Regions from separate parts of the Rhodococcus sp. 27YEA15 genome, predicted to be linked through region 2. Evidence: riboswitches for the same ligand, from Rfam matches in the RefSeq annotation. Region 2 holds a riboswitch; each other region holds the start of a gene.
The links. A riboswitch is a leader RNA that binds a small molecule or an ion and turns the genes downstream of it on or off. The one in region 2 is predicted to bind thiamine pyrophosphate.

Region 1: linked by a shared signal. The riboswitch ahead of thiO (glycine oxidase ThiO) and the one ahead of ABH922_RS13185 (3-oxoacyl-ACP reductase) in region 2 are both predicted to bind thiamine pyrophosphate.
Region 3: linked by a shared signal. The riboswitch ahead of ABH922_RS05585 (TenA family protein) and the one ahead of ABH922_RS13185 (3-oxoacyl-ACP reductase) in region 2 are both predicted to bind thiamine pyrophosphate.

The regions. Positions count from the first base shown of each region.
Region 1 covers NZ_JBMHHW010000001.1:3,848,336-3,853,903, reverse strand. Annotated here, with positions in the region: gene ABH922_RS17950 (hypothetical protein) at 1-1,153, opposite strand, end outside; gene ABH922_RS17945 (NUDIX hydrolase) at 1,293-1,892, shown strand; gene ABH922_RS17940 (hypothetical protein) at 2,009-2,155, opposite strand; gene thiE (thiamine phosphate synthase) at 2,348-3,055, opposite strand; TPP riboswitch at 3,082-3,225, shown strand; gene thiO (glycine oxidase ThiO) at 3,223-4,341, shown strand; gene thiS (sulfur carrier protein ThiS) at 4,341-4,556, shown strand; gene ABH922_RS17920 (thiazole synthase) at 4,549-5,301, shown strand; gene ABH922_RS17915 (ABC transporter ATP-binding protein) at 5,462-5,568, shown strand, end outside.
Region 2 covers NZ_JBMHHW010000001.1:2,842,126-2,847,693, reverse strand. Annotated here, with positions in the region: gene dinB (DNA polymerase IV) at 1-1,004, shown strand, start outside; gene ABH922_RS13190 (LLM class flavin-dependent oxidoreductase) at 943-2,280, opposite strand; gene ABH922_RS13185 (3-oxoacyl-ACP reductase) at 2,280-3,071, opposite strand; TPP riboswitch at 3,062-3,155, opposite strand; gene ABH922_RS13180 (DoxX family protein) at 3,282-3,698, shown strand; gene ABH922_RS13175 (AurF N-oxygenase family protein) at 3,799-4,788, shown strand; gene ABH922_RS13170 (TetR/AcrR family transcriptional regulator) at 4,785-5,522, opposite strand.
Region 3 covers NZ_JBMHHW010000001.1:1,203,489-1,209,056, forward strand. Annotated here, with positions in the region: gene ABH922_RS05570 (ABC transporter ATP-binding protein) at 1-79, opposite strand, end outside; gene ABH922_RS05575 (ABC transporter permease) at 106-909, opposite strand; gene ABH922_RS05580 (ABC transporter substrate-binding protein) at 887-1,930, opposite strand; gene ABH922_RS05585 (TenA family protein) at 1,915-2,640, opposite strand; TPP riboswitch at 2,628-2,723, opposite strand; gene ABH922_RS05590 (carboxylesterase/lipase family protein) at 2,827-4,395, shown strand; gene ABH922_RS05595 (GNAT family N-acetyltransferase) at 4,418-4,690, opposite strand; gene ABH922_RS05600 (hypothetical protein) at 5,256-5,568, shown strand, end outside.

The sequences.
Region 1 (5,568 bases), 1.0 Mb from region 2:
CAGCCGAATCCTCGGGCCCAGGCCCGGTCGCGATGTCCGAAGCGCCGGTGTAGTCCCCGATCCCGAGTCGCTCCGACATCCGGGAGTGTGCGCTCACCCAGGTCTGGCGGGCGTCCAGGGCGCGGGAGAGCACACCGGGATCCACCTCCGCTCGATCGTGCTCGGCCAGACCTGCCAACACGGACTCGACAGTGCGAACTTCGCCTGCGAAGGTGTCATTTCGTACGGCAGCGGCGTCCCGGCGAGCAAGCGCCAACGTCTCCACCGTCCGAGCCTGCTGCGCGGCGATGCGGGCGGTGGTCAGCTGGTGCAACGGATATGCACTCGACTCCAAGGCTCGTCCGGTGGACACCGCCGACACCACGCCGACCACGACGATCCAGACCAATGCTGCCGCAACGGCGATCGACGCGAGGACGAGCCCGCCGTTGAACGTACGACGACTTCGGCGGGCCAGATGCCACTGCGTCAGTACCAGCGCGGTCAGTACCACGACGAACGCCGCTATCGGCCACCACGGCGGAGTTTGCGAGTCTTGTTGGACCTTGGTGACCGCCGTCGCCCGCTCGGCGTGCAGCTGCTGCGCGACCGGAAGGATCGAGGTCTGCATCAGATTCGACGCTTCACTCAAATAGGCTGAACCGACCGGGTTACCGATTCGATTGTTCGCCCGGGCCGTTTCTATCAAACCCGTGTAGACGGACAACTGCGTCGAGATACTCGACAGCTCGAGATGCCCGGTGGTGTCCGAAGGATCGAGGCCGGCGGAGGCGCTGACGACGTCGGCCGACGCCTCGCCGATGGACTGGGTGTACCGGGCACGTACGTCTGCATGCTCGAGTCCACCGGAAATGAATGCCGTCGCAGCGGCCGCGTCGGCCACCGACAGCGCCCCGTAGAGCGTCTGGGACGAATTGGCGAGCGGTTCGGTTTCCGTCAGTAAGAGCGAGAGGCGGGATTCGCGACGCTCGATGGTGGCAGCGGCAAGCAGACCGGCCGCCACCGTGATCACCACCAACACCAGGCCGAGCAGGGTCAGTCGTCCGGGGGTGGACGCGAAGAACGAGCGCAGTTCCCGCTGAAACCGTGGTCGAAGTGAATCGTCAGGGGGTCTACCGGCAGGTTCGACGGATGTGACGACGAGGTCGAGCATCGAACACCTCGTTTCACCGTCGGTGGCAGAGAAAAAGAATCAGAGAATCTTCGCGAGCATATAAGGATCGCGTGAGACTCGAGCCGATTGCACGCGTTAGTGTGTGACAACGGTCAGAGCGGGCGGAGCGAGGTAGTCGATGCGTGGTGACGGTGACGGTTGGTCGATCGGACCGGACGGTACACGGCATTGGGGGCGCCACGGCGCTGCCGGTTTACTTCTGAGAGCCCCGGACTCCGACGGGTCGCCGATGGTGTTGCTGCAGCATCGAGCGGCATGGAGCCATCAGGGCGGAACCTGGGCGCTGCCCGGTGGAGCACGGGATTCGCACGAGAGCACAACACACGCAGCGGTGCGGGAGGCCCACGAAGAGGCCGGGATCGACGAGGGAGCAGTCGAGGTACGCGGTGAGGTGATCACGATGCGCGCAGAAAGTGGATGGACGTACACGACAGTTGTCGCCGACGCCTCGCATCCGCTCGTTACCGTCGCCAACGGTGAGAGCACCGAATTGCGGTGGGTACGGGAAGCGGAGGTCGATACGTTGCCGTTGCACCCCGGATTCGGATCGTCCTGGCCGCAGTTACGAACGTCGGCGGTCGGATCAGGTCCGGCTCACCCGCATACCGTGGTGTTGGCGGACGGCCGATTCGGCTGGTGGCCGGGCAATGCCGGGTCAGATGTCGCGAGCGGACACCTGCGCGCAGGGTGTTCGGAGACGGGTTCCGGCAGTCGGTAGACGACGGGTCTGTTCGCGCAGACGAGAAGGGGCCGAACTCCCACGGGAATTCGGCCCCTTCTCGTCTGGCTTCGTGAGCTCGACGAGATCAGCTCAGCGATGTGATCTCGACGAGATCAGCTCAGCGATGTCAGTGCGGTGATGAAGCTGACTGCGGTGATGCCGAGCTTGAGCAGCTGGCCGATCTGGTCGAGGTTCTTGCTGTCGAGAGATCCGCTGTCGAGCGATCCGCCGCCGAGAGATCCGCTGCCGAGAGATGCCATGTGAACTCCTAAAAGGTCGTTTAATAACTGGGGAGAAACTACCTGAGCAATTCGCCGGAAGCATCCCTTAAATCACCAGTGTGACCAAAATCACTAGTTTCGGAATGTTTGCTGGATCGTCGCGTGAACGCAGGGGAAACTGCGATCGACATCACGGAAAATGTCGAAACCGGGCCATCAGAATGCCGAACGTTAACTGTTGGCGGCGTTAGCTTCGAGCGCTTGAACCATACGCCGCGCCGCCGCCTGCGGATCCGGAGCGTCGGTGAGAGCCCGAACCACCACAATTCTGGTTGCACCGTTTTCGAGTAGTTCCGGCAGACGTTCCTCGTCGATACCGCCGATGGCGAACCACGGGCGAGGCGGCGCCGCCTCGGCAGTGGACCGAACAAGATCCAGACCCGACGCCTTCCGGTTCGGCTTGGTCGGAGTGGCCCACACCGGTCCGGTGCAGAAGTAGTCGACGCCTTCCTCGATCGCGGCCAGGCTCGCCTGGGCCCGGCTGCTGGTGGACCGACCGATGACGACGTCCTCGCCGACCACGGTGCGGGCATAGGGGACCGGGATGTCGTTCTGGCCGAGATGGAGAACATCGGCGCCGGACGCCATCGCGAGGTCCGCACGGTCGTTGACGGCGAGAAGAGCCCCGTGCCGACGAGCCGCCGCCGCCAACACGCCGAGTGCGATCAGCTCGTCCTTCGCTTCGAGCGGGCCGAACTCCCGCTCACCGGCCGAGCCCTTGTCACGCAATTGAATGATGTCGACGCCCCCGGACAGCGCGGCCTCCGCGAACTGCGCGAGGTCACCTCGCTCACGCCGAGCATCGGTGCACAGGTACAGCTGCGCTGCTGCCAGGCGCTGCCGCCGGTCGATGATGTCACTGGGATGTGTGGGGTGCACGGAGCAAACGGTAGCCTCTAGGGCGCAAGGTTCAACACGGGAGTCCCGAAAACCGGTAACCGCTTTGTCGCGATAGCCGGGAGCGTGGGGCTGAGAGGGGATCGCGAGAGATCCCGACCGTCAGACCTGACCCGGATCATGCCGGCGCAGGAAGTGGAGGAAGTTACGTGATCACACAGTCTCGGACGGTGTCGGTGGTCGGCGGCGGAGTCATCGGCCTCGCGGTCGCCTGGCGCGCGGCTCGCGATGGTTGGGTTGTCCGGTTGTACGACCCCGCACTGGGATCCGGCGCCTCCTGGGTGGCCGGCGGAATGCTTGCGCCGCTCTCGGAAGGGTGGCCGGGTGAGGAAACTGCGTTGGCCGTCGGAGCGGCCTCTCTGCAACGCTGGCCCGATTTCGGAGCCGAACTGGAGAAGTTCGGGCAATCGGTCTTCACCGCCGACAGTTCGTTGACCGTCGCCCTCGACGCCGCCGACGCGCAGGATCTGCAGACCATCGCCGAATGGGTGAGCGCCCAAGGCCACGAACTGGAAGTTGTCGGGCGCGCCCGAATCCGGGAATTGGAGCCGATGCTCGGGCCACGGATTCGCTCGGGCCTGCTGGCCGTCGGGGAATCGGCGGTTGACAACAGGCGACTGCTCACCGCGCTGCAGGACGCCTGCGTCGCCGAGGGAGTCGAGCTGATCGGACGGCCTGTCCATGATCTCGACGAGCTCGACACCGACCAGATCGTCCTGACCGCCGGGATCGCGTCCGCGAAACTGTGGCCGGGACTACCCGTCCGGCCCGTCAAAGGCGAAATCCTGCGACTACGCGCGCGGGCATCGGTCACACCCGCGCCCAGTCGCACCATCCGGGGCAGCGTCCACGGGCGCCCGGCGTACCTCGTGCCGCGCGCCGACGGAATCGTCGTCGGCGCAACACAGTACGAATCCGGTGAGGACATCCAGGTCACCGTCGCCGGTGTTCGCGACTTGATCAACGACGCCGAAGCGCTCATGCCCGCCATCGGTGAATACGAGCTGTACGAGTGCAACGCCGGACTCCGGCCGATGACGCCGGACAACCTACCGCTCATCGGACGGCTGTCCGACCGCGTCGTCGCCGCCACCGGCCACGGACGCAACGGTGTCCTGCTCACTCCGATCACCGCGGACGCCACAGTTGCTCTGCTCAACGGAACGAATCTGACCGAAGTCGAGGGAACGGAACCGCAGAGATTTGCCGACATACCGAATCGCCGTGATTGGCGAACACCGAAGTCTAGAACAAGTGAGGAATTGTAATGAGTGAGCAGATCCCGATCGGGATCACCGTCAACGGCGAAGACCTCGAGTTTCCGCAGGCCGTAACGGTGTCGGACCTTCTGGTGCACCTGTCCCTGCCCACGAAGGGCATCGCGGTGGCCATCGACGGAGCGCTGTTCCCCCGCGGCCGTTGGAGCGAGTCCGTCGAGCGTGGCGCGAACATCGAAATCCTCACGGCGGTGCAGGGTGGCTGAACACGACTTGTTGACCATCGCCGGCCGAACCTTCGGCTCACGCCTGATCACCGGGACCGGCGGGGCGGCCAACCTCGCGGTCCTCGAAGAGGCATTGGTCGCGTCCGGAACCGAACTGACGACGGTGGCCATGCGACGCGTCGACGCCGCCGGCGGTACCGGCGTGCTCGACCTGCTTCGCGCACTCGGCATCGAACCGTTGCCGAACACCGCTGGTTGTCGCGGCTCCGCAGAAGCAGTGCTGACCGCCCAGCTCGCCCGCGAGGCACTCGAGACCGATTGGGTCAAACTCGAAGTGATCGCCGACGAGCGGACCTTGTTGCCGGACGCGATCGAACTGGTCAAGGCTGCCGAGCTGTTGGTGGACGACGGTTTCACCGTGCTGCCGTACACCACCGACGATCCGGTGCTCGCACGTCGACTCGAGGATGTCGGCTGCGCCGCCGTGATGCCCCTCGGCTCGCCCATCGGCACCGGGCTCGGTATCGCCAACCCGCACAACATCGAGATGATCGTCGAACGCGCCGGGGTCCCGGTGATCCTCGACGCCGGAATCGGAACGGCCAGTGACGCGACTTTGGCGATGGAGCTCGGTTGCGACGCCGTCCTGCTCGCCACCGCAGTCACCCGAGCCAAGGAACCGGCGCTGATGGCGTCGGCGATGCGGCACGCCGTCGTCGCCGGGTACGAAGCGCGCCGGGCTGGTCGAATCCCGCGTCGATTCTGGGCGCAGGCCTCGTCGTAGCCTCCCTTCCGGATAGGACATCGGGCTCGGACCCGGTTTCGCTGCGGGGCTCCGCCCCGGTTTCGCTGCGGGGCTCCGCCCCGGTGTCCTACCTGAGTACCACCTCGAACTAGACCTGCGGCGGATGTGGGGAGCGCAAACGTAGGGCAAACTTCTCCTCATGATTGAACTGAGGGGATTGACCAAGGCATACGGGCCCACCAAAGCGGTGGACGATCTGACGTTCACGGTCAAGTCGGGGGTGGTGACCGGGTTCCTCGGACCCAA
Region 2 (5,568 bases):
TGTGTCCGCAGGCGATCGTGGTTTCCCCGAGAATGTCTGCGTACTCGCAGGCCAGCAAAGACGTGTTCGACGTCTTTCGTGACACGTCACCGCTGGTGGAGGGCATTTCCATCGACGAGGCGTTCCTCGAAGTCGGCGGACTGGCTCGCATTGTGGGGACCCCACTCGAAATCGGCGCCAAGCTCCGACGCGACGTCGCCGAGCAGGTCGGACTACCCATCACCGTCGGCATCGCTCGGACGAAATTCCTGGCGAAGGTCGCCAGCGCGTTCGCGAAACCCGACGGTCTGCTGTTGGTCCCGCCGGACGGCGAGATCAACTTTCTGCACCCGTTGCCCGTCGAGAAGCTGTGGGGCGTCGGCCGGATCACCGCCCGGAAGCTGCGCGATTTCGACATCGTGACGGTAGGAGACGTGGCCAGGCACGACGAGGCGTCGATCGTGTCGATCCTGGGCCGCGGTGCCGGACGCCATCTTTACGCTCTCTCCCACAATCGTGACCCCCGGCCGGTGCAGGCACGCCAGGGTCGCGGTTCGATGGGCGCCCAGCGGGCTCTGGGGCGTGGGGTGCATTCCCGCAGTGAACTCGAGGCCGCGTTGATCGCTTTGGTGGACCGCGTGACCGGTCGTATGCGCACCGCTCGGCGAACCGGGCGCACCGTGACGCTGCGTCTGCGATTTGCCGACTTCACCCGTGTGACCCGTGACCGAACTCTGCGCCGGTCGTCGGCCGAAACGAGCGAGATCTTAACCGCGGCAATGATTCTCCTCGACGACGCGGCACCGTTGATCGCGGAGAAAGGGATCACGCTGATCGGTATCGCGGTTGCCAACCTGGACCGCGACGGGGCGAAACAACTGGAACTGCCGTTCGACGGGCCGGACACTGCCGCACTGGATTCGGCAGTGGACAGTGTCCGGAAGAAGTTCGGAACGGGTGCACTCACCCGGGGTGTGCTGTTGGGGCGTGACCCCGGGATCTCGGTGCCGTTGTTGCCGGACTGACAAGGTTGTCGCGAAGGGTGGTCCCTTCGTATTCGCGCCGGAAGAGTCCGCGCTGCTGCAGAATCGGGATCACCTGATCGACGAAGTCTTCCAGCCCCTGTGGGTAGGTGGGCGGCATCAAGTTGAAACCGTCAGCGCCGGCGCCCACCAGCCAGGTCTCCATCTCGTCGGCAATGGATTCGGGGGTGCCGATCATCGTGGCGTGACCGCCGCCCGCAGCGAGTGTGCCCAGCAGCTCCCGCACCGTGGGCGAGTCCTTCTCGACGATCCGCAGAATGGTCGAGTACCGACCTTGTGGGCCGGTGAACTCCTCGAGTGGCGGCAACTCCGGAACGGGGGAGTCCAGATCCCAGTCCTGGCAGTTCTGGCCGGTGAACAGTGACAACTGCGCGATTGACTGAGCCGTCGGCAGTAGAAGATCCAGTTCGGCCTTCTTCGCGCGGGCCTCGGCCGCACTGCTGCCGACGTACGTCACGAGGCCGGGCATGATCGGCACCGAATCGGGTTCCCGGCCGGCGCGACCGATGCGGGCCTTCACATCTCGGTAGTACGCCTGTGCGCTGGGCAGATCGTACGCCACCGAATAGATGGCCTCGGCCCGGCGAGCGGCAAGTTCACGGCCCTGCTCCGAGGCCCCGGCTTGGAAGAGGACCGGCGCACCCTGCGGCGAATGGGGGACGGTCAACGGGCCGTCTACGCGGAAGTTGGCGCCGTGGTGATCGATGGCGTGAATCTTGCCTGCATCCGCGAATGCGCCGTCCCGATCGAGTATCAGCGCGTCAACCGACCACGAATTCCACAGAGCCAGAGCCACGTCGACGAATTCGTCGGCCCGCGCGTACCGGGTGGCGTGGTCCGGCATGGTGTCGAGCCCGTGGTTGCGGGCTTCCTGGTCGAACATCGAGGTGACGACGTTCCATCCGGCGCGCCCGCCGCTGATGTGATCGAGCGAGGCCAGCAGTCTGGCCGCATGGAACGGTGTGTAGAACGTCGTCGACACCGTGGTGACCAGCCCGATGTGCTCGGTGGCGCGCGCCATCGCCGTCAGCGCGGTGATCGGTTCGAGGAACCACGACGCTCCGGCCTCCGGCTCGCGAACACTGTGGCCGTCGGCGAAGAACACCGCGTCGAGTTTTCCGCGCTCGGCGGTTCCGGCCAGCTCCTCGTAATAGGTTATCTCGCCCAGCCTTTCGACGGGCGACTCGGGGTGGCGCCAGGCGGCGCTGTGGTGGCCGCAGCCGAGCAGAAATGCGCCGAGGCGCAATTGCCTTCTCATCAGTCTTTGACGAGTCCGCCGTCGACCACGAGGTTCTGCCCCGTGACAGCTCGCGACCAGGGGGAGGCGAAGAACAATGCGGCGTCGGCGAATTCGGCGGGAGTGGTCACTCTCCGCAGCGGTGTACTCGCGGCGATCATGTCGAACACGGCCTCGGGGGTGGCGGCACTGGCATCGGTGGTCCGCAGCAGTCCGCCGGAAATCATGTTGACGGTGATGCAGTCAGGTCCGAGGTCGGCCGACAACGTCCGTGTCAGTGCGAGAAGAGCGGCCTTGGCTGCGGTGTAGTCGTGGTAGGGGACCACCGGATTCTGTACGAGATTCGTTCCGACGGTGATGATTCGGCCGAATCCAAGCTCGCGCATACCGCTGAGTGCGGCTTGAGTGGTGTTGAGTGTCCCGGCGACACTGCCGCGCAACTGCGAGTCGAAATCGGCCCAGGTGATCGTGTCGGCCTTTGGCCTGGCGTCGCCGTTGAAACTGAAGTCGACCAGGGCATTGTTGACGACGGTGGATATCGGGGTTCCGAAATGCTCTCGGGCCGTGGCGAACAGACGATCCACCGACCCTCGATCGGTGACGTCGGCGCCTACCGCTACTGCGCGGCTCTCGCCCAGTTCCGCGACCACGGCGTCGGCGGCATTCTTGCTTCGATGGTAATTGACCACTATCCGCGCGCCCTGTCCGGCGAACGCGTGACTGAGTGCGGCGCCGAGCCCGCGGGCACCCCCGGTGACGAGAACTACTTGCTCGTCGAGTGCGAGTGCAGGCTGAAAACTGTGTTCGGTCATGACGACATCCCTCCGCCAGTGCTAGCTGGTCAGGTTCATCGGGTCTGATCTCAGCCGACCTTTTCGGCACCCCGTGTCATGCTCCATCAGACCATGAGCGGTCGGCCGCCTGGCGAGTGGGTGGCCGACCCGATCAGTTTCCGGTCGCCGGGAGGTCTTCACAGGCAAGGGCACGGGACCGCCCGTGCGAAGACGATCGGAGATGGGTCGATGGACACACACGGCATCGAGACGCAGGTGACGCAGTCGAGAGTGGCACGTCGGATCGGGCTCGCTTTGAGTGGATTGTTCGTACTGTTCATGCTCGCGGACGGCATATCTCACGTGCTGAACGTGCAGGCAGTCAAGGATGCGTCCGCCGAGTTGGGATTGCCCGAGTCGTTGGCGGTGACGGCCGGAATCGTGCAGTTGATCTGCCTCGTGCTCTACGTCGTTCCGAGAACGGCTGTTCTGGGGGCGATCCTACTGACCGGATATCTGGGGGGAGCGGTGCTGGCGAACCTCCGAGCCGAGCAGTCGGTACTGAGTACCACGTTGTCGGCGGTCTACGTCGGAGTCCTGATGTGGATCGGCTTGTATCTGCGGGACGAGAAGGTGCGCGCTGTCGTCCCGGTGGTTCGTCGCTGAATCACCACCGAAGGGTTGCGTGGGACTCGGTGTCCCATTATGTTTACGGCAGAGGGCTCTGCAGTTGCGATCCGGGGGTCCGTGCCGAGAGGAGACACCGATGGCGCAGACGAGGTTCGTCCGGTGGGGGTCGGACTACCGTGAAGTTCTCGGACAACTGTCCGGCGGATCGGTTCATCGAAGCTTCGACCCGTATCGCGACATCGACTGGGAATCAAGGGAACTGGCTGTCGATGCGAACGACCCTCGCTGGGTCCTGTCGCCGGAATCCGATCCGCTCGGTGCAACCGAGTGGTACCGGCGGCAACCGTTGGACCGCCGGATCGCGATGGGGATGTGGCGTCAGGCCAACGTCGTGAAGGTAGGTTCGGCTTTCGAGAGCATCCTGATTCGCGGAATGATGCAGTACATCATGGCACTACCGAATCAATCGCCGGAGTTCCGCTACTGCTTGCACGAGATGACTGAGGAGTGCAACCACATCCAGATGTTCCAGGAACTGGTCAATCGAACGGGGGTCGACGTACCAGGTATGCGACCGACGTTCAGGCGGCTCTCGCCGGTGATCGGCGTGTTGGGCGCCAAGTTCCCGGTGATCTTCTTCATCGGAATTCTCGCTGGTGAAGAACCCATCGACCACTTCCAGAAACAACTCATCCGCGAGGGGAGGGATGCCCCACCGGCAATGCTGCGGACGATGGAGATTCACATCGCCGAAGAGGCCCGGCACATCTCGTTCGCACACGAGTTCCTCCGCAACCACGTCCCCGAACTTTCGCGAGCAAGCCGGGCGGTCACATCGGTTCTGTTTCCGCTTGCGATGCGCTGGCTGGCGGGCCAGATCATGGCTCCGCACAAGGCATTTGCCGTCGAGTTCGGGGTTCCGGACGAGGTGATGAAGAGCGCCTTCTGGAAGAGTCCGCACTCGCGTCGGATTCTGCAGGGCTACTTCGGTGACATGCGAACCCTGGCAACCGAACTCGGACTCATGAACGGGGTGTCGCGGCGCGTGTGGCGCGGTCTGCACATCGACGGGGACCGAGCGAGGTACCGGGGCGAGCCGATCCGCTCCGACAAGACCAGGAGCTAATGCTCTTCGCCCGGGGTCGAGAATCGAGCGAGTAGCGACGACAGCTCGCTGTCGGGATCGATGGTGATTCCACTCGATCGGGCGACGCCGGCGAGCATGTACCACGAAAAGTTGGTGAGATCGGTGACGATCTCCTCGCGCGTGGGCTTGGGCTCGGGGCTGCGCGACCACCGGGTCAGAGTTCCCTCGACCATGGTGACCACCGCGAAGGGGAGCGAGGCGAAGGGGGCGAACGGCACTCCGACCGAAGCGCAGGCCCCGGCGATGATGGTCTGTGCGGATCGCGCGATCCTGGATTTGAGGCTGCTGATCGCGTCGAGGGAGCCGTCGTCGTAGTCGGTGGGCCCGGTGGCCATGAACTCGTGGATCCGAGGACGGTCCGTGATCCACACGGCCACTGCCGTGATGGTTCGGCTCAGAATTTCCGACGGCGTTCCGGTGGAAATGTTCATCGCGGAATCGAGAACATCGGCGAGCTCGGCGAGTGCGTGCGAGCGAACCCGACGGTCCAGATCCTCGCGGCCGCCGAACTGGCGGTACACCACGGATTTCGCCAACCCGGCGTGATCGGCGATGTCCTGGATGGAGATGTCGGCGCCCGCCGGGCGTTCCTCCACGAGCTCGGTCGCAGCGGTGAGGATGCGGGTCTGCCGTTCGGAATTGTGGCGTTCCCACCGAGCTTCGTAACCATTCACCGGTGCGGTATCTGGGTGCTCGGTGGTCTCGCTCGGCATGCGGGCAGTCTATCCGTCGGCAACCCGGATGCCCGGTGACCGTGGT
Region 3 (5,568 bases), 1.6 Mb from region 2:
AGAAGGACACCGAATCGAGCACGAGTCGCGATTCGCCGCCGGTTGCAAACGATTTGGTGAGATCGCGAATCTCGACCATCTTCTCGTCGGTCACCGAATCTTCTCTCACGCCGGAGGCCTCCTCTGCAGTGCCCACGGCGCGACGACTCGTTCCACGGCAAATGTCAACAGGTACAAGGTGATGCTGATGGCCGCGGTGACCAGGACGGCCGCGAGCACCAGGTCCGTTCGGAACGAGTTCTTCTGGGTGCTCATGTAAATCCCCAGACCGGATGTCGCACCGACGTACTCCGAGAACACCGCACCCACCACCGCGTAGGTGATACCTATCCGCAGGGCGGTGAAGAATCGTGGAATCGCCGACGGAAGGCGGACATACCTGAACTCCTGCCATCGTGACCCACCCATACTTCGCAGGAGAGCGCCTGCCTCGCGGTCGGCGGCCGCGAAGCCCTCGACGAGGCCGATGGTCATCGGGAAGAAGGTCGCGAGCGCGATGACCAGTATCTTCGGCAAGAGGCCGAAGCCGAACCAGATGATCATCAGCGGTGCAATGGCGATGATCGGCAGGGTTTGCGAGACAACGAACAGCGGAACCAGCGCCCGTGCGAGCCACGGCGAGAAGTCGACCACGATCGCCAGCAACCACGCCAGCGCGAGCGAAACCGTGAATCCGATCACCGTCACCTGCAGTGTCGACGCGGCGTGCCCGGCGATCACCGAGCGGTTGTCCCACCCTTGGGAGAGCACCCGTGCGGGGGACGGGAGAACTTGCGGCCTGATTCCGCTCACGTCGACGTAGACCTGCCACGCGAGGACGAGCAGAACCAGAACCATCAGGGCCGGTAGAACGTTCCGGGTGGCTTTGGTGAACCGCCGCACCGGGTCAGGACGCGTCGAGATACTCATTGGTGAAGTACTCCGACCAGTCGGGCTTGGCGGTCAACGTCTTACCGTCCGGTCCGGCCAGCAGCGCGTGGTCGAACAGGAAACCCGAGTAACCCGACCAGGTTTCGAGATTCTGGGTACCGACGACGCCGTTTGCGTCCTTCATGTAATCGGCGGCAAGCATCCGTTGGCTCTCGCGGACGAGATTCTCGTCGGTGAAGACCCCGGGATTGGCGTCTATCAGATCCTGCGCTGCCTTGTCGGGGTCCTCTGCGGCAGTTCGATATCCGCGTTGCACGGCCTGTACGAACTGGCGGGCCTGATCGGGATGCGCACTCAGCCATTGCCGATTTCCGTCGATGACGATGGAGTACTCGTCGGGGAAACCGAAATCCGTGTACTGGAAGTACCGCATCGGTGTTCCGTTGTGCTGGGCCTCGAGGCCTTCCCACGCGAAGTAGGAGACGGTGAAGTCGGCTTGACCCGAGTAGACGGCTTCGTACGCGGAGGTGCCGAGTGTCACGGACTCGAAGTCGCCGGTACCGCCGTCGTTCCGGATTATCTGCTGTAGCGTCTCGACCTCGCCCGGATCTCCGAAACCGGCATAGGTTTTTCCGTCCAGATCTCGTGGGCGGGTGATGTCGGTCCGATCGGCCTTCACCCCGATCCCGGTGGCTCGGTGTTGAAGTGGTGCGATGACGGAGACGGTATCGGCACCGGCCGCGCCCGCGAACGTGGCTTGGCTCTGCGTGCTGATTCCGAACTCGGCGTTGCCCGCATCCACCAGGGTGTCCGGCGCCGTATTGTTGTACGGCAGGATCTGCACGTCGAGACCGGCGTCGGCGAAGTACCCCTCCTGCAGGGCGACGTAGATACCGGTGTGGTTGGTGTTCGGTGTCCAGTCCAGAGCGAATCTGATGGTGTTCGGCGAAGATTCGCTGCCGGCGGCGCACCCGGTCACCACCGTCAAGGCCAGGGCGACGGCGGCCGAGGTGGACAGTGCCCGGCGCAAGGCCGCGAAGGACGTCACGACGCCGGCCACGGCTGTACGTTCAGGGCGGAATCCCAGAACATCAGCTCGTAGCGACTGGCGATGCGGAACGCCTTGCTCATCGCCGCTCGATCGGCCTCGGTAGCGGCCGCTGCTGCGGTGTCGACGAGTTCGCGTGCCGCAGCCACTGATTCGTGAAACTCCGGGGCATCGTACGTGGTTACCCACTGCGCGTACGGATGTGACGGATCGGCGTCGAGTACTTGACGGGCCGATGCAGCGAGCTCGCGTCCGACTTCCGCGTAGATCCAGAAGCACGGCAGCACGGCAGCCGCCGAGACGGCATAGGGCGCAGTTGCAGCGGTGGCCGTCAGATACGACACGTAGCCCAGACATGCGGGTGAGTGTTCCGGCAGGCCGGAGCCGGCGGGGAGGGTGTCGCCCGCGAGTAGTCCGTCGTGCAGCGAAGACTCCACCGTGGCCGTCGTGAACGCGGAATTGGCCCAGAAGCCCGCGGAAACCGGGTCGGGAGCGTGAGCGGCGACCAGCGCCAACGCGGTCGCGTATCCCTCCAGATAGAGCTTGTCCTGCTCGAGATAGAACCGGAAGTTCTCCAGCGGCAGAGTTCCGTCGCCGAGTCGGCGCAAGAACTCCAGGGAGTCGATCGCGGTGCGGAGTTCCGTGATCTCGGACCACAGGTGATCGGTGAAGCGGCCCGTCGACATAGCGACAGGCGTGTGTGCAGGCTGTGTAGTAGCCATGACATCCCTTCGTCAGCATTACCTGATCAGGTTCCCGGGTGTGTTCTCAGCCCCGCCCGTGCGGAGCACCCCGTGTCAGAACTCACCGACCTTAACACCGAGGGTTCGGGCGGGCTGCCGCGCCTTCGGGACGTTGGTACGTTTGGTGGAGATCGGGCCAGGTTCGGGGCGTGAGGGGATTGCGGTATGGAGACCGAAGTTCGACCGGAAGCGATCGAGGACGGAACTCTGGTAGTGCCTACTCGTTCGGGCGCGGTACGTGGACACCATGACGGATCGGTATATGCCTGGAAAGGCATTCCCTATGCGGCGGCGCCGGTGGGCGAGCGTCGATTCCGAGCCCCGGTGCCGCCCGAACCGTGGAGCGATGTTCGCGAGTGTCGGGATTTCGGACCGATCGCACCGCAGGGGCAGAGCCCGGCGGTGCCGATCGATCGGGCCTTCGTGATCGACGAGGACTGCCTGTCCGTGAACGTGTGGGCGCCGGAGCCCAGTGGAGAACTGCTGCCGGTGATGGTGTGGATCCACGGAGGCGCCTATTGTCTCGGTTCCGCCGCCCAGACGATCTACGACGGTCGGCACCTGGTCGAATCCGGCAATGTCGTGCTGGTGTCGTTCAACTACCGAGTGGGTGCGCTCGGCTTCCTCGACCTCTCTGCGTTCTCGACCCCCGACGTGGAATTCGAATCGAATTGTGGTCTGCGAGATCAGATTGCCGCACTCGAGTGGGTGCGTGACAATATCGATGCATTTGGCGGTGATCCTGACGAAGTCACCGTGTTCGGTGAGTCCTCCGGTGCGGGTTCCATCACGACGCTGATGACGTGCCCGAGCGCGGAAGGGTTGTTTCACCGCGCGATCGCGCAGAGCCCGCCGGCGACATCGGTCTACGGTGCCGAGCGAGCGAGGACCGTGGCTGCGCGTTTCCTCGAATTGCTCTCGATCAATCCCGAGGACGCCGGATCACTTCGTGATCTTGATCTAGCAGTTATCGTCGCTGCGAGCGACGAGCTTGTCAACGAGATTCCGCAGCGAACTCCCGGCACCCTGGCGATGGCACCGGTTGTCGACCGGAAGTTGGTGCCGCACTACCCGGTTGCGGCATTTCAGAAGGGTTATGCGCACCGAATTCCGCTCATCATCGGATCGAACAAGGACGAGGCTTCGATCTTCAAGTTCATGAAATCCCCGTTGATGCCGGTGAGTGCGCAGTCGGTGGAAGCGATGTTGCAACTTCTGGCAGACGATCACCCCGACATGTCGCCGACCAAGTTGGCCGAGATCATGTCTGCATACCCGGACCACGCGAAACCTTCTGGTGTGCTGGCGCTTTCGACCGATGCTGCGTTCCGGATGCCGTCGTTGTGGATTGCGGACGCTCATTCCAGGCATTCCCCGACGTGGTTGTACCGCTTCGATCACGCAACTCCGATGCTCAAAGCCGCGCGGATCGGCGCCGGGCACGCTACCGAACTGCCGTACGTGTTCGGGAACTTCGGGACGTTGAACGTCGATCCGACGTTCTGGCTCGGGGGTCGCAAGGCGGCAATGGAGGTGGCGGGCAGGGTTCAGCGCCGATGGCTGGCATTTGCAGCACATGCGGTACCGGCGGCGCTGGACGGCTCGAAGCACTGGGCGCCCTACGACGCCGAACGCCGTTCAACGTTGATCATCGACACCGTCGACGTACTGCTGGACGATCCGGACCATGGATTGAGGACCGCGTGGGGAAACGAGGTCATGGGTTTCCAGTGAACCGGTGTGGCCCGGTGGCCGGTCACCTGGTCTGGAACTCGGGATTGTCGTCGATGAACTTTGCGACGTACGAGCATGTCGGGCGAATCGTCAGTTCGGCAGCCCTGGAGTTCTCGAGCGCTTCCCGCACGACGATCGCGGCCAGACCCTGCCCGCGGAACTGGGGGTAGGTCACCGTGTGATGCATGTCACGAACTCCGTCGGCGTCGGTGTATTCCGCGAATCCGGCGAGCTCGCCGTCCACGTGGATTTCGAAGCGGGTCGCCTCGCGATTGTGCGTCACCGTTACCGACATGTCGGCCTCCGTTCGAGCTTCGACTGCTTCGTTCGAAGCAGGTAATGGGTCGCCCGTTACTTTACTGCGGCGTGAATCACGACGGTCTGCCAGTGCGAATCGCTGCTGTTGCCGACAGCGAAACTGGACGAACGCTCAGAATGATGCTGCTGTCCTGTGGGCCCGCGATATAGCCCTGTACTGGCGATTTGCGGCCGGGTTCGATGGCGAGAACGGGTACGAAACTCGACATGACGCCAAGATATCTCAAATAGTGGGATCAAACCGAAGGTTTTTTCCTGTGAACGCGTAAAGCGACCGACTTGTCGCGTTTCGGTCAAAATGCTGGTCAGGGTGCGCAGGTCGTGATGTGCATCCCCGGCAGCATCCCGGGGAGCAGGCGTGAAATGCAGACGTCATCAGATCGTTTCCGTGCTGTCATCCCAAAGTCTTCGTCAGAGGATTAGCGTTTGAATCGTCGGGGATGGATGAAGCGTTACAGCTTTGCCGAAAAAACTTTTTCGGCTCGGGCCGGAGACAGGTTCGCATCGAATCCTCGTCGGACGCCATCGAGGAAGGAATGCACATGATTTTCGGGCAGCGTGAGTCAGACAGTTATTATTCCGCAATTTTCGCGTACGACTTTCTCGACAAAGGTGTCGGTTACGAAACCATCGCGCGGATCCATCGTGGCGAGATCGGTGAGTGGATCAGCGACCTCGAGGCATCGGGTCTGTTCTCCTCGGCCGAGATCCATGCTGCAGAACTGGCATGGCAGGAGAACCCCCGTCTGCTGATGAACGCATTGCTCGAAGACGCGGACGAGGTGTCGGTCAAGCGATGGGGAATCGCGTGGGCACGATTGGATCGTCAGCGCATCCCGGTGCCCGCGGACGGAG